2 regions of the Pseudoalteromonas sp. ABV4_021 genome follow, and region 1 is predicted to be linked to the other one. Evidence: predicted binding sites of a transcription regulator. Region 1 holds the regulator's gene; the other holds the start of a gene.
What was found. The regulator NrdR, encoded in region 1, represses ribonucleotide reductase genes. The targets are predictions, from matches to a motif close to AAACACNANATNTNGTGTTT.
Positions count from the first base shown of each region.

Region 2: the regulator NrdR is predicted to act here: its motif matches at 4,804-4,823, upstream of nrdA (class 1a ribonucleoside-diphosphate reductase subunit alpha).

Region 1 is NZ_JBSWVB010000001.1:2,189,638-2,197,586, reverse strand. It holds gene ettA (energy-dependent translational throttle protein EttA) at 1-1,266, opposite strand, end outside; gene ACXAFE_RS10230 (patatin-like phospholipase family protein) at 1,462-3,639, shown strand; gene glyA (serine hydroxymethyltransferase) at 3,839-5,095, shown strand; gene nrdR (transcriptional regulator NrdR) at 5,166-5,615, shown strand; gene ribD (bifunctional diaminohydroxyphosphoribosylaminopyrimidine deaminase/5-amino-6-(5-phosphoribosylamino)uracil reductase RibD) at 5,620-6,741, shown strand; gene ACXAFE_RS10210 (riboflavin synthase) at 6,743-7,402, shown strand; gene ribBA (bifunctional 3,4-dihydroxy-2-butanone-4-phosphate synthase/GTP cyclohydrolase II) at 7,427-7,949, shown strand, end outside.
Region 2 is NZ_JBSWVB010000001.1:1,516,729-1,524,677, forward strand. It holds gene serC (3-phosphoserine/phosphohydroxythreonine transaminase) at 1-191, opposite strand, end outside; gene gyrA (DNA gyrase subunit A) at 314-3,010, opposite strand; gene ubiG (bifunctional 2-polyprenyl-6-hydroxyphenol methylase/3-demethylubiquinol 3-O-methyltransferase UbiG) at 3,165-3,875, shown strand; gene ACXAFE_RS07215 (HAD family hydrolase) at 3,877-4,551, shown strand; gene nrdA (class 1a ribonucleoside-diphosphate reductase subunit alpha) at 4,953-7,238, shown strand; gene nrdB (class Ia ribonucleoside-diphosphate reductase subunit beta) at 7,301-7,949, shown strand, end outside.

The sequences.
Region 1 (7,949 bases):
GTTACCAATTTTCAATACGTCTTGGCCTTCAGATAATTCTTGGAATACGGTGTTTGAACCATCTAAATCGTCACGGAACTGATCAACTGTTGCAAGTTCAACGGTTTCACCTAGTTCAAATGAACCTGCATCTGGTGTTTCTTGACCGCCTAGCATACGGAATAAGGTTGATTTACCAGCACCGTTAGCACCGATAATACCGACGATTGCACCTTTTGGTACTGAGAAGCTTAAATCATCAATTAGTACACGGTCGCCGTAGCCTTTTTTGATGTTGTTTACTTCTAGTACTTTATCACCTAGGCGAGGACCTGGAGGAATAAATAGCTCGTTAGTTTCGTTACGCTTTTGATAATCAGAATGTTGTAGTTCTGAGAATTGCGCCATACGTGCTTTCGATTTAGCCTGACGGCCTTTCGGATTTGAACGCACCCACTCAAGTTCTTGCGCAATTGATTTCTGACGTGCTTTTTCCGCTTTCTCTTCTTGCTTCAAACGCGCATCTTTTTGCTCAAGCCATGATGAGTAGTTGCCTTCCCACGGAATACCTTCACCACGGTCAAGCTCTAAAATCCAACCTGCCACGTTATCTAAGAAATAACGGTCGTGGGTAATTGCTACAACAGTGCCTTCGTAATCGTGTAAGAAGCGCTCTAACCAAGCTACTGACTCAGCATCTAAGTGGTTAGTTGGTTCGTCGAGTAATAGCATGTCTGGCTTTTCAAGTAACAAGCGACAAATCGCTACACGGCGACGCTCACCACCCGAAAGCACTTTAATTGGCGTGTCCCACTCTGGTAAACGAAGTGCATCGGCAGCACGCTCTAGTGCATTATCTAGGTTGTGACCATCGTGCGCCTGAATAATTGCTTCAAGTTCACCTTGCTCTTTTGCCAATGCGTCAAAATCTGCACCGTCCATTGCGTATTCAGCGTAAACTTCATCTAAACGTGCAAGTGCATTCGTCACTTCAGAAAGCGCTTCTTCAACTGTTTCACGAACAGTTTTGTTTTCGTCTAGTACAGGTTCCTGTGGTAGGTAACCAATTTTTGTATCAGGGAACGCGCGCGCTTCACCTTCAAATTCAGTGTCAACGCCCGCCATAATACGAAGCAAGGTAGATTTACCTGCACCGTTTAAACCAAGCACACCAATTTTTGCGCCAGGGAAAAATGATAGCGAGATATCTTTTAAAATAGTACGCTTTGGCGGCACTACTTTACTTACACGATGCATCGTGTAGATAAACTTATCCGGTAAAGGCATGAATAATCCTATAGTGATTTTAATAATGTAATTGCTGCATATTGTAGTGTGATAAATGGGGGCATTCAATGTCGTAGTAGATTTAAAATGTCATTCTGTTAAGTTAAGGTAAAGTCACATAAAAATAATAGTAATTGCTTACCTATGCCGGCGCTTAATAAAACCTCTCTTTACCTTTTATTTTGTTCAATATTGATGAGTTTTGAACTGACTGCATCGAATCAGCCAAAAATAGGTTTAGTGCTCGGTGGGGGCGGTGCCAAAGGTGGCGCGCACATCGGTGTGTTAAAGGTACTTGAAGCGAACAATGTAAAAATCGATTATATCGCCGGTACTAGCATTGGTGCTTATGTTGCAGGTATGTATGCCTTGGGTTATTCAGCAAGTGAAATTGAAAAATTTATGCTTAATGAAGATTGGAACCAAGGTTATTCAGATGATATTCCAAGAGAAGTATTACGCTACCGCGACAAAGAGTTACGCGATAAATATAATCTACAGCTGAATTTTGGTATTCGTGACGGTGCATTGCGCTCATCTAAAGGTTTGCTTGTCGGGCAAAGTATGAGTCGTTTATTGCGAAATTCCACCCGTTCAGTGCATTTGTTTGATGATTTTGACCAGCTGGCAATACCGTATCGCGCAATTGCGACCGATTTATCGACCAGTGAAGCTGTGGTAATTTCATCTGGTAGTATTGCTGAAGCAATGCAAGCTTCGGCCTCGGTACCGGGAGCTGTGCAGCCGACCGAAATTGATGGTCGCTTGCTGGTTGATGGTGGCATCGCCAATAATTTGCCGGTTGACGTAGTAAAAGAGATGGGCGCAGATATCGTTATAGCCGTAGATATAGGTGCATCACTTGCTCAGTCGAATGAGTTCACATCAACTATGGAAGTACTTGGCCAACTTTCTACCATTTTGACCAATGCCTCAACACAATGGCAAAAACGTTTGCTAAGTGAAAAGGACATATATATTCGCCCCGACATTGATGACTTAAGCACCACTGACTGGGCTGATTTAGAAGAGTCGTTAGTGCGCGGCCTTGCCGCTGCAAAAATCGCGGAACCAAAACTGCAAACCTTAGCTATTTCACCGAGTGCATTTGAAGCTTATCAAGTCGCTAAACGCGAGCGTAGCCAAGTGTGGTTTCAGCCAATTTATAACCCAGTACTTGCGATTTCGTTGGATAATTTGTCAGACGTTAATAATAAATTGATACTCAAACACTTTTCGATTTACCCCGGAGACACTCCGTCAGAGCATGATGTGCAGCAGGCGGTAAATCGCGTCTATGCGCTCAATGAATTTGAGCGTGTTGAAACCGAGTTTAAAGATACCGAGCAAGGGCGAGTGTTAGTATTAAAAACAATTGGCAAATCGTGGGGGCCAAATTACTTAGATTTTGGCGCTAATTATCAAAGTGACGTGACAGTAAACTCGGTGCTCTCGATTGATATGGCGTTTACGCGTAGCAATATTAATCGCTATGGAGGACTTTGGCGCAATGAGATTTCGCTTGGTTTTGAAGAGTATATCGCGACCGAGTTTTATCAACCACTAAACGCAGGAGATGACTATTATACGCGTGCTCGCTTTGCGTTTATCAAAGACAGATACAAGCTACAAACGGTAACGCAAGCGTACTTTGACTTAGAAAAGAATCACCTGCGTGGTAATTTAGCGCTCGGCTACAACATTAATAATTTTTGGCGATTTGAGTTTGGCACAATACGGGATGTAGGCGAACTTGAACAAAAATCATTGATTAATGATAAATTCCCCTTTGATCAAACGGGCTTTTACAGCAGTTTGATGTATGACACCTTAGATAGCATTAGTTTTCCAACTCAAGGTAATCGACTACGTGTTTATTATGGTCGTTTTAAAGAAGCGTATGACGATCGCCTTGATCCAATCGACAGTCGCTATGCCAGTAAATACAAAATTGATTGGCGCGGCGCTTTTTCTATTCGCCACCATGGCTTAGTTGGCACAGCATCGTATACCAGTTATGAATCAGACGGTACGTTTACCGTTAACACTGAGCGCTTGGGCGGCTTTTTAAATTTATCGGGTTATGGCAAAAACGTGTTAAACGGTCCTAAAAAAGCGTTTGGCGCAGTGATTTATCAATACGATTTAGGTCGCGATATGCTTAATATGACCAGCATGCCACTTTACCTTGGTGTGAGTGCTGAAGTAGGCAATGTGTGGGATATTCAACAAAGTGTCGATTTATCTGAACTTATTTTTGCCAGCAGCTTGTTTGTTGGCACCGATACACGCTTTGGCCCAGCTGCATTTGGTTTTGGTGCAACCGATGATGGCGAATCCAGCTTTTTTGTCTCATTAGGCAAACACTGGTAGTTGTATAATTAAATTTAATGAATGGTTTGTTTTGTATTTTAAATATTTATGTTTCGATTTAAAAATATCATTAAAAATACACTGTGAAAAATTTTCAATCCCTGTTTAAATAACTTCACATATACAAAGTAGGCAAGGGCGCTTTTTAAGCGTACAATACGCCCTTTATCCCACAACCATCTTCTATTTAGGAGTAACCATGTTAGAACGTAGCATGAATATCTCGGATTTTGATCCAGAACTATTTGGCGCAATGGAAAACGAAAAGCAGCGTCAAGAAGAGCATATCGAACTTATCGCGTCTGAAAACTACTGTAGCCCGCGTGTACTTGAAGCACAAGGTTCTCAGTTAACTAACAAATACGCGGAAGGTTACCCTTACAAGCGTTACTACGGTGGTTGTGAGCACGTTGATGTTGTTGAGCAATTAGCAATTGATCGCGCTAACGAATTATTCGGCACAGATTACGCAAACGTACAACCGCACGCAGGTTCACAAGCAAACGCGGCAGTATTCCAAGCGTTGCTTCAGCCGGGCGACACAGTTTTAGGTATGAGCCTTGCACACGGCGGTCACCTAACTCACGGTTCACACGTAAACTTCTCAGGTAAAACGTACAACGCAGTTCAGTACGGCCTAAACGAAGAAACTGGCGAAATCGACTACGCACAAGTTGAAGCGCTAGCACTAGAGCACAAGCCTAAAATGATCATCGGTGGTTTCTCAGCATACTCAGGTATTGTTGATTGGGCTAAATTCCGTGAAATCGCAGACAAAGTAGGTGCTTACCTTCTAGTTGATATGGCACACGTTGCTGGCCTTGTTGCTGCAGGCGTTTACCCAAGCCCAGTACCATTTGCACACGTTGTTACAACAACTACGCACAAAACATTAGCAGGTCCTCGCGGTGGCTTAATCGTGTCTAACTGTGGCGACGAAGAGATTTACAAAAAGTTAAACTCTGCGGTATTCCCAGGTGGTCAAGGTGGTCCTTTATGTCACGTTATCGCTGCTAAAGCGGTTGCATTTAAAGAAGCACTAGAGCCAGAGTTCAAAGCATACCAAACACAAGTTGTTAAAAATGCGCAAGCTATGGTTGAAGTATTCAAAGCTCGTGGCTACGACGTTGTTTCTGGTAAAACAGACAACCACCTATTCTTACTTGATTTAATCAACAAAGATATCACAGGTAAAGATGCAGACGCAGCACTTGGTAATGCTTACATTACAGTTAACAAAAACTCAGTACCAAACGATCCACGTTCTCCATTTGTAACATCTGGCCTACGTATTGGTTCTCCTGCAATCACACGTCGTGGTTTTAAAGAAGCAGAAGCAAAAGAGTTAACTGGCTGGATCTGTGATGTTCTAGACAACATCGAAGATACAAAAGTACAAGATGAAGTACGTGAGAAAGTAAAAGCAATTTGTGCGAAACACCCTGTTTACGCATAATGTTTTCTCATTGTTAACATGATATGATAAGGCCGCTTTTTTGCGGCCTTTTTTCTTTCGAGAGTTGTTTATGCATTGTCCTTTTTGTACAGCCAATGACACCAAAGTTATCGATTCACGCTTAGTAGGTGGTGGTCATCAGGTTCGCCGCCGTCGCGAATGTAATGAATGTCACGAACGTTTTACTACCTTTGAAGGTGCCGAGCTTGTTATGCCACGTGTAATCAAGCAAGACGGCAGCCGAGAGCCGTTTAATGAAGATAAACTTCGCAATGGCTTGCATCGTGCGCTAGAAAAGCGCCCTGTCAGTACAGAACAAGTAGAAGAAGTAGTACACCAAATTAAATCGCAATTGCGTGCAACAGGTGAGCGCGAAGTTGATAGTAAAACAGTCGGCGAATTTATTATGGAAGCGCTGAAAAAACTCGATAAAGTTGCTTACGTACGTTTTGCATCTGTTTACCGCTCATTTGAAGACATTAAAGAATTTGGCGAAGAAATCGCACGCTTAGGTGAGTAATCTGATGCACAACAATCGCTTTTCTGAATGTGACCACAAATATATGGCGCGCGCCATCGAGCTTGCTAAACGCGGTCGATTTACCACTACGCCTAATCCCAATGTAGGTTGCGTTTTAGTTAAAGATAATCAAATCATCGGTGAAGGTTTTCATATTCAAGCGGGTGGCCCTCATGCCGAAGTGCATGCACTGAAAATGGTTGACGATAACGCTAAAGGGGCAACCGCGTATGTTACGCTCGAGCCGTGTTCGCATTATGGCCGTACGCCGCCATGTGCTGAAGGCCTTATTAAAGCAGGCGTTAGCCGTGTTGTTGCTGCTATGGTTGATCCAAACCCAGAAGTCGCAGGTCGCGGCTTAAAAATGCTCGAAGATGCCGGAATCGAAACCGATTTTGGCTTATTAAACCATGAAGCCGAAGCGCTCAATTTGGGCTTTTTAAAACGCATGCGCACCAACTTACCTTATGTACGCTGTAAACTCGCGGCAAGCCTTGATGGCAAAACGGCACTTGAAAATGGTGAAAGTAAGTGGATTACCAGCAGCGAATCGCGCCGCGCTGTGCAAGATTTACGCGCTGAAAGCTGTGCAGTACTGTCGGGCGCTGATACCGTTATTATCGATAATGCGAAGTTAAATGTCCGCCCTGATGAATTAACAGATCTTGATGCAAAACACAGTACTCGCCAGCCAATACGTGTGATTATTGATTCGCAAAACCGACTTACGCCAGATCTCGCGTTATTTCAGCAACCATCTAAAATAATTATTGCACGTACAACTCTTGATAAATCGCATACTTGGCCGCATTTTGTTGAACAAGTAGTGGTTGATAAAAACAATAGCAAAGTAGATTTACACGCTTTATTGTCATTATTAGCAGAGCGCGGCGTTAACTTAGTATTGTTAGAAGCGGGCGCAACCTTGGCAGGTAAAATGTTCGAACAACAGTTGGTCGATGAACTTGTTTTGTTTATGGCGCCTAAATTGATGGGACACAGTAGTAAGAGCTTGATTAACTTGCCAACATTTTCAACCATGTCTCAAGTCCCTGAACTTGAAATAAACACACTCAAGCAAGTTGGACAGGATATCTGTCTACATGCATTAGTTAAAAGAAATTAATATGTTTACAGGCATTATAGAAGCAACCGGAAACGTTGCGGCAATTGAAATGATTGCTGGCGACATGCGCGTTACTATTAACTCAGGCAAACTTGATTTGGCTGATGTTAAATTAGGCGACAGCATCGCAACCAATGGCGTATGTCTAACGGTTATTGCTTTAACAGGCCACGGCTATGTAGCCGATGTATCAAAAGAAACCCTATCGTTAACCAACTTTGAAAACTATCAAGTTGGGCAAACCGTTAACCTTGAAAAAGCGTTAATGCCTCAGTCGCGTTTAGGCGGTCATTTAGTTTCAGGGCATATAGACGGCATTGCTACCGTAACCCGTATTGAAGCCAATGCCCGTGCAACCGATTACTGGCTTTGTGCACCAGCGCAATTACTCAAGTACATTCCGTATAAAGGCTCGGTTTGCATTGATGGCATTAGCCTTACCGTAAACGAAATAAACGACAACGAATTTAAGCTAACTATTGTGCCACACACAGCAGGCGAAACCACGATTAGTGGCTTTAAAGTAGGTAGCACAGTGAATTTAGAAGTGGATCAGCTCGCACGCTATTTAGAGCGTTTAATGATGCCACAGCAAGATGCAAAACCAACCAGTTCTCTCACTCATGAGCTTCTAGCGCAAGCTGGCTTTATGAATCGATAACCAGTCGCAAGCAAAGGTAACAAAATGGGCTTACACACTGCAGCAGAAATTATTGAAGATATCCGTCTAGGTAAAATGGTCATTCTGATGGATGACGAAGACCGTGAAAATGAAGGCGACTTAATTATGGCATCTGAGCACATTAGTGCCGATGCAATTAACTTTATGGCGACACATGGCCGTGGTTTGATTTGTTTAACGCTAACACAAGAGCGTTGCCAGCAACTTAACTTACCACTAATGGTAAGCAATAACGGCGCACAGTTTTCTACCAATTTTACCATGTCGATTGAAGCGGCAAAGGGTGTAACAACGGGTATTTCAGCAGCAGACCGTGCACGCACAGTGCAAGCTGCAGTGGCAAAAGGTGCGGTACCTGACGATATCGTACAGCCAGGTCACATTTTTCCAATTATGGCGCAACCGGGTGGGGTATTGACTCGTGCAGGACACACCGAAGCCGGTTGTGATTTAGCGCGCTTAGCAGGCTGCGAGCCATCTTCAGTGATCGTTGAAATACTCAATCCAGATGGCACCATGGCGCGCC
Region 2 (7,949 bases), 670 kb from region 1:
TCAGATATGTTCATTAACTCACGTAAATCACGTTCGCTTTGCTCAGCAAGCGCTATAAATTCGCTACTGCGATGACTTATTTCCATCACATTAACGCCAAGCCCTTGCCAATCTAAAAACTCTTTTTGCGCTTTTTCTAATACTGCTCGGGGCAAACTTGCTGGCCCTGCACAAAAATTATATACACTCATTCCCAAAACCTCATTTGTACATAATTAGAAAACAAAAAAGCGGCTGTTAGCCGCTTTTAACATTGTTCATACTGTAACTGATTAAATATCAAATTACCGCATGATAAAGATGAATATTTTTTCTATTCAGCTGGTTGCTCTGAATTATTTTCATCTGTATTTGGTGTTTCATTACTTTCGCTTGAAACTGCTTCATCTTCACCTTCTTCAGAAAGGAATTGAGACTCTTCAATTTCATCGATACGCTGTAAACCAACAACTTGTTCGTCATCAGCTGTACGAATTAAAATAACACCTTGTGTATTACGACCAACGGTAGATACTTCATGAACACGGGTGCGCACTAATGTACCTTTGTTAGAGATAATCATGATTTCATCATTATCTTCAACTTGCACCGCGCCAACTACTTTACCATTTCGCTCAGATACTTTAATCGACACAACACCTTGTGTTGCACGGCTCTTCGCTGGGTAATCTTCAAGCAGTGTACGTTTACCATAACCATTTTCAGTGATCGTTAATACCGGACCATCGTTCTTAGGTACGATAAGTGACACAACTTTCACGTCATCTGGCATCTTAATACCGCGTACACCTGTCGCTGTACGACCCATCGGGCGTAACGCTAGTAATTCTTCGCCAGTTTCCGCATCAAGTTTCACTTCACCTGTTTCCGAATCACGTTGTTTTTCGTTAAAGCGTACTACTTTACCGTGATCAGTGAACAGCATGATGTCGTTTGTGCCGTCGGTGATATCTGCACCAATCAAGCTATCGCCTTCGTTTAGATTGATTGCGATAATGCCCGAAGCACGCTGACGACTGTATGCCGTAAGTGGTGTTTTCTTAACTGTACCGTTCGCTGTCGCCATTAATACATACTTATCTTCTTCATACTCGCGTACTGGTAAGATAGTGGTAATACGCTCATCTGCTTCAAGTGGTAGTAAGTTAACAATTGGCTTACCACGCGCAGCGCGACTTGCAAGCGGTAACTGGTACACTTTAAGCCAATATAAACGACCTGACGTAGAGAAACATAAAATCGTGTCGTGGGTGTTTGCAACTAATAAGCGTTCAATGAAGTCTTCATCTTTCATCTTAGTTGCAGATTTACCTTTACCGCCACGACGCTGCGCTTCGTAATCAGAAAGCGGTTGATATTTAACGTAACCTTCGTGTGACAGCGTTACTACAACGTCTTCTTCATTGATTAGGTCTTCAAGGCTGATATCGTGCGCAGCTGCTGTAATTTCAGTGCGACGCTCATCGCCAAAGTTTTCTTTAATTTCAACGAGCTCTTCACGAATAACTTCCATTAAACGCTCAGGGCTAGAAAGAATATAAAGTAGCTCAGCGATTAGATCTAATAGCTCTTTATATTCATTTAAGATTTTCTCGTGTTCTAAACCTGTTAGCTTATGTAAACGTAGGTCTAGAATTGCATTCGCTTGTGCTTCTGACAGATAGTATTGGCCATCGCGAATACCTAGATCTGGCGCAAGCCATTCAGGGCGAGCAACGTCATCTTCACCTGCTTTTTCAAGCATGCCTTTAACGTTACCCAGTTCCCAGCTACGAGAAAGTAAGGCTACTTTTGCTTCTTCACGAGTTTGCGAACGACGAATAACCTCGATAATAGGATCGATATTCGCAAGTGCGATTGCTAAACCTTCAAGAGTATGTGCTCTGTCACGTGCTTTACGTAAATCAAATACCGTACGACGCGTAACTACTTCGCGACGGTGCGTAACGAACGCTTCAAGCATTTCTTTTAGGTTAAGTAGTTTTGGTTGCCCATTATCTAGCGCAACCATGTTCATACCAAACACTGTTTGCATTTGTGTTTGTGCATACAGGTTGTTTAGAACAACTTCGCCTACTTCACCACGTTTAATTTCGATAACAATGCGCATACCGTCTTTATCAGACTCATCGCGCAGTGCACTAATGCCTTCAATTTTCTTGTCTTTAACAAGCTCAGCAATCTTTTCAATTAAACGTGCTTTGTTAACTTGGTATGGGATTTCGTGAACAATGATTGTTTCTTTACCCGTTTTTTCGTTAACTTGAACTTCTGCTTTGGCGCGGATGTAAACTTTACCACGGCCTGTTTTATACGCTTGCTCGATACCTTTTTTGCCGCTAATAATACCCGCTGTTGGGAAATCAGGACCTGGGATATAATCGATCAACTCTTCAATTTGTATTTCAGGGTTTTCAATAACCGCTAAACAGCCGTTAATTACCTCAGATAAATTGTGTGGCGGAATGTTGGTCGCCATACCTACCGCGATACCCGATGCACCGTTCACTAATAAGTTAGGAACTCGTGTTGGTAGTACCGCTGGAATTTTTTCCGTACCATCATAGTTATCAACGTAATCAACCGTTTCTTTTTCAAGATCCGCTAATAATTGATGGGCCATTTTAGCCATACGTACTTCGGTATAACGCATCGCAGCAGCACTGTCGCCGTCTACCGAACCGAAGTTACCTTGACCATCAACTAATAAATAACGAAGTGAGAACGGCTGAGCCATACGTACAATCGTATCGTAAACTGCGCTATCACCGTGTGGGTGATATTTACCGATTACGTCACCTACAACACGTGCAGACTTTTTATAAGGTTTGTTCCAATCATTATTGAGTTCATTCATTGCGAAAAGTACGCGGCGATGAACTGGTTTTAAACCATCTCGTACATCAGGAAGCGCACGTCCTACAATTACGCTCATGGCATAATCGAGGTATGAATTTTTTAATTCATCTTCAATATTGATTGGAAGGATTTCATTGGCGAGATCTGTCATCCGATTTCTCTTCCTTCAATCGTGTATTAATTCAGTTATTATTTTTATAACCAAAGCATGCTAACACAAAAAATCATTATTTACAGGTTGTAAGCGGTAGTCTTTTTATAAAAAATCCCTTTATAATGCCCTCAAATCACTCTGGATGCTTTTTATGACCGTTCAACAAAATGTAGATGCAAGTGAAATTGCAAAATTTGAAGCCATGGCCGACCGTTGGTGGGATCTTAATGGCGAATTTAAACCGCTACACGAAATAAACCCGCTTCGTTTAGACTTTATTAACTTATATAGCCAAGGCATTTTCTCAAAAAATGTATTAGATGTTGGCTGCGGTGGCGGTATTTTAGCTGAAAGTATGGCTAAGCTAGGCGCGCAAGTGACGGGGATTGATATGGGTGAAGAGCCCTTAAATGTTGCTAAATTACATGCATTAGAAGTCGGTGTTTCCCTTAACTATGAAAAAGTGACCGCTGAAGCGTTTGCCGAGCAAAACCCTCAGCAATTTGATGTTGTTACGTGTATGGAAATGCTTGAGCATGTACCGGATCCTGAATCGGTAATCGCATCATTGGCAACATTGGTGAAGCCTGGTGGTCATGTATTTATGTCAACGCTTAATAAAACACTTAAAGGGTATTTATTTGCCATTGTCGGTGCCGAGCACTTACTTAAGATTGTGCCAAAAGGCACGCACGACCACGACAAATTCATCAAGCCTGCGACTTTGATTAATTGGGCTGAAAAATACGGCCTTAAAGCGCGCATTATGAAGGGGTTAAGTTACAATCCGCTTGGTCAAACTTATAGTCTAACTAATGATGTATCAGTTAACTATATGATCCATTTCGAAAAGTTAGCATAAAATGTATCAAGCAGTATTGTTTGATTTAGATGGCACCTTAATCGACAGTGCGGATGATTTAGGTGCTGCGCTTAACTTTGTGTTGGCCAAACATAATAAACCGACGGTAAGTGCAGAAACATATCGTACGCAGGCCTCTAACGGTACGCTTGCATTACTCAAACTTGGTTTTGGTGATGAATGGCAACATTTCTCAAACGACGAACAAACACATTTAAAAGAAGCGTTTCTTACTTTTTACGCAAACAATTTATGGTGTAAAAGCAGTTTTTACCAAGGTATTGTGCCACTAATTGCGTTTTTAGATGAGCACGCAGTTCCTTGGTCGATTGTGACAAATAAACCAAAGCACCTAACTAACCCCCTTGTTGCGCAAATAACACAATTTGCAAACTGCAAAAATATTGTATCGGGTGACACACTTGAACGCGCCAAGCCCTACCCTGATCCTTTGCTTTACAGCTGTGAATTAATGAAGGTTGATCCTATGTGTTGTATTTATATCGGTGACGATGAGCGCGATATCATTGCTGGCAAATCTGCGGGGATGAAAACAGCTTCGGCGCTTTGGGGATATTTAAATGGCAACCCTGTTTCAACCTGGCAATCTGACTTAAGCTTTACCAACGCCTGCTCACTGCTTAACCATATATCTAGTTGCTATGATAAAAAATAACCACTAGATATAGTGGTTATTTTAATCTCGGACCCAAAAACAATACCTTGTGAATTTGCAACAAATAAATTTTAAATATTTTTTTTTATCGTATTTTTTTCGTTGTTTTTTCACATAGACTAAACACACTTTACTTAACAAGTTAGTGGATGCTAACAGACTAGTTAGTAAAAAATTGATCACAAATTATCTCGCTTTTCTAGGCCTTGAAAAAAGACGCATACCCCTCTATCTTGTGATCATCTGTGATGGCGACACCATATCTAGTAGCTAAGCGAAAAACGAGCACTAGTGGTAATTTCGCCTGAGCCGTGCGCTTAAATAATAGGACAAAAGTCCAGTTTAATATTTCGACATAATAAAAATTTTTTGCTCGTTTGAAGGAAATTGCAGGCATAACTATGAACCAAGAGCTTTCAGTCAGTAAACGTGACGGTCGCAAGGAACCGCTTGACCTAGACAAAATTCACCGCGTTATTGCATGGGCAGCAGAAGGCCTAAATAACGTATCTGTATCGCAAGTAGAACTAAAATCACACATTCAGTTTTACGACGGTATCCGTACAGAAGATATTCACGAAACCATTATCAAAGCTGCTGCTGATCTAATTTCGAAAGAAACACCAGATTATCAGTATCTTGCTGCGCGTTTGGCAATTTTCCATTTGCGTAAGAAAGCCTATGGTAAATTTGAGCCACCTAAACTGTACGATCATATGGTTAAGATGGTTGAAATGAACAAGTATGATCCACATCTACTTGCTGACTATAGCCTGCAGGAAATTGAAGAGCTTGACGCGTATATTGATCATTCTCGTGATCTTACCTTTAGTTATGCTGCGGTTAAGCAGTTAGAAGGTAAATACCTTGTGCAAAACCGTGTTACCGGTGAGATTTATGAAAGCGCGCAGTTCCTATATATTTTAGTGGCAGCATGTCTATTCTCAAAATATCCGAAAGACACGCGTTTACACTATGTAAAACGTTTTTACGACGCAACGTCGACGTTTAAGATTTCATTGCCAACGCCAATTATGGCGGGTGTGCGTACTCCTACGCGTCAATTCAGTTCATGCGTACTGATTGAATGTGACGATAGCCTAGATTCAATTAATGCAACGTCATCGTCGATTGTAAAATACGTAAGCCAACGTGCTGGTATTGGTATCAATGCGGGCCGAATTCGCGCACTAGGTAGCCCTATTCGCAGCGGTGAAGCATTCCACACTGGCTGTATTCCTTTCTACAAGCACTTCCAAACGGCAGTTAAAAGCTGTTCACAAGGTGGTGTGCGTGGTGGCGCTGCAACACTATTTTATCCGTTATGGCACTTAGAAGTTGAAAATCTACTGGTGCTTAAAAACAACCGTGGTGTTGATGATAACCGTGTTCGTCACTTAGATTATGGCGTTCAATTTAACAAAGTAATGTATTCGCGCTTAATTAAAGATGATTACATCACGCTGTTTAGCCCGTCAGATGTGCCTGGTCTTTACGATGCATTCTTTGAAGATCAAGATGAGTTCGAGCGCTTATACGTACAATACGAACAAGATGAATCAATTCGTAAAAAACGCATTAAAGCGATTGAATTATTCTCAATGTTTGCTCAAGAGCGTGCGAGCACAGGTCGTATTTACCTACAAAACGTAGACCACACAAATACACATAGCCCGTTTGATTCAAAAGTTGCACCAATTCGTCAGTCTAACTTGTGTTTAGAAATTGCACTTCCTACTAAGCCATTAAAACACGTAATGGACGAAGAAGGTGAAATTGCACTGTGTACGCTTTCTGCGTTTAACCTAGGTGCGATTAAATCACTTGATGAATTAGACGAGTTAGCAGAACTTGCTGTGCGTGCACTAGATAACTTACTCGATTATCAAGATTACCCTGTACCGGCTGCATATAACGCAACTATGGGTCGTCGTACGTTAGGTATTGGTGTAATTAACTACGCTTATTACCTTGCGAAAAACGGTGTTAAGTATTCAGACGGTTCAGCAAACGCGTTAACTCACCGTACATTTGAAGCAATTCAATATTACTTAATGAAAGCATCAAATGAACTTGCTAAAGAAAAAGGCGCGTGTCCTAAGTTTAACGAAACAACGTACGCAAAAGGCATTATGCCAATTGATACCTACAAGAAAGATCTTGATACGATATGTAGTGAGCAATTGCACCTTGATTGGGATGGCCTACGCGAAAGCATTGTTAAACACGGTATGCGTAACTCAACGTTATCTGCGTTAATGCCGTCAGAAACGTCATCACAAATTTCTAACGCAACCAATGGTATTGAGCCACCGCGTGGACACATCAGTGTTAAAGCGAGTAAAGACGGTATCTTAAAGCAAGTTGTTCCAGAGTACGAACGTTTACAAGATGCGTACGAGCTACTTTGGGATATTCCAAGCAACGATGGTTACTTGCAATTAGTCGGTATTATGCAGAAGTTTATCGACCAAACTATTTCTGCTAACACTAATTATGATCCAAATAAGTTTGAAGGCGGTAAAGTTCCAATGAAGCTATTGCTTAAGGATTTACTGACTGCATACAAACTTGGTGTTAAAACACTTTACTACCACAACACCCGTGATGGTGCATCGGATTCACAGGACGAGCTTAAGCCAGAGCCTGAAGATGATGGCTGTGCAGGCGGCGCGTGTAAAATCTAAATCCCAGCGGGCAAAGTACACTCTTTGCCCGCTAGTTTGTTTTCTCTAGAGTTAATAATAATATGTCGTATTCAACATTTAGTCGCGAGCATAATGACCAACTAAAAGAACCAATGTTCTTTGGACAAACTGTTAATGTTTCGCGCTATGATCAACAAAAGCACCCTATTTTTGAAAAGCTAATTGAAAAGCAACTTTCGTTCTTCTGGCGTCCAGAAGAAGTTGATGTGAGCAAAGATCGCATCGACTTCGAAGGGTTACCAGAGCACGAAAAGCACATTTTCTTGAGCAACTTAAAATACCAAACACTACTTGATAGTGTACAAGGTCGTTCGCCAAATGTTGCGTTACTCCCTATCGTATCGCTGCCAGAACTAGAAACTTGGATTGAAACGTGGGCATTCAGTGAAACTATTCACAGCCGTTCGTACACCCACATTATTCGCAATGTAACAAAACAGCCAGAACTGATTTTTGACGACATTGTAACGAATGAAAAAATTGCAGAGCGCGCAGAAGAAGTAACGCGTTACTACGATGAACTAATCAGCTTAACGACGATTTACAATCAATACGGTGAAGGCAAACACCAAATAAACGGTGAAGAAGTAAAGATAAACTTATTCGATCTTAAAAAGAAACTGTACCTTTGCATCATGTCAGTAAACATTTTAGAAGCTATTCGCTTCTATGTTAGTTTTGCTTGCTCCT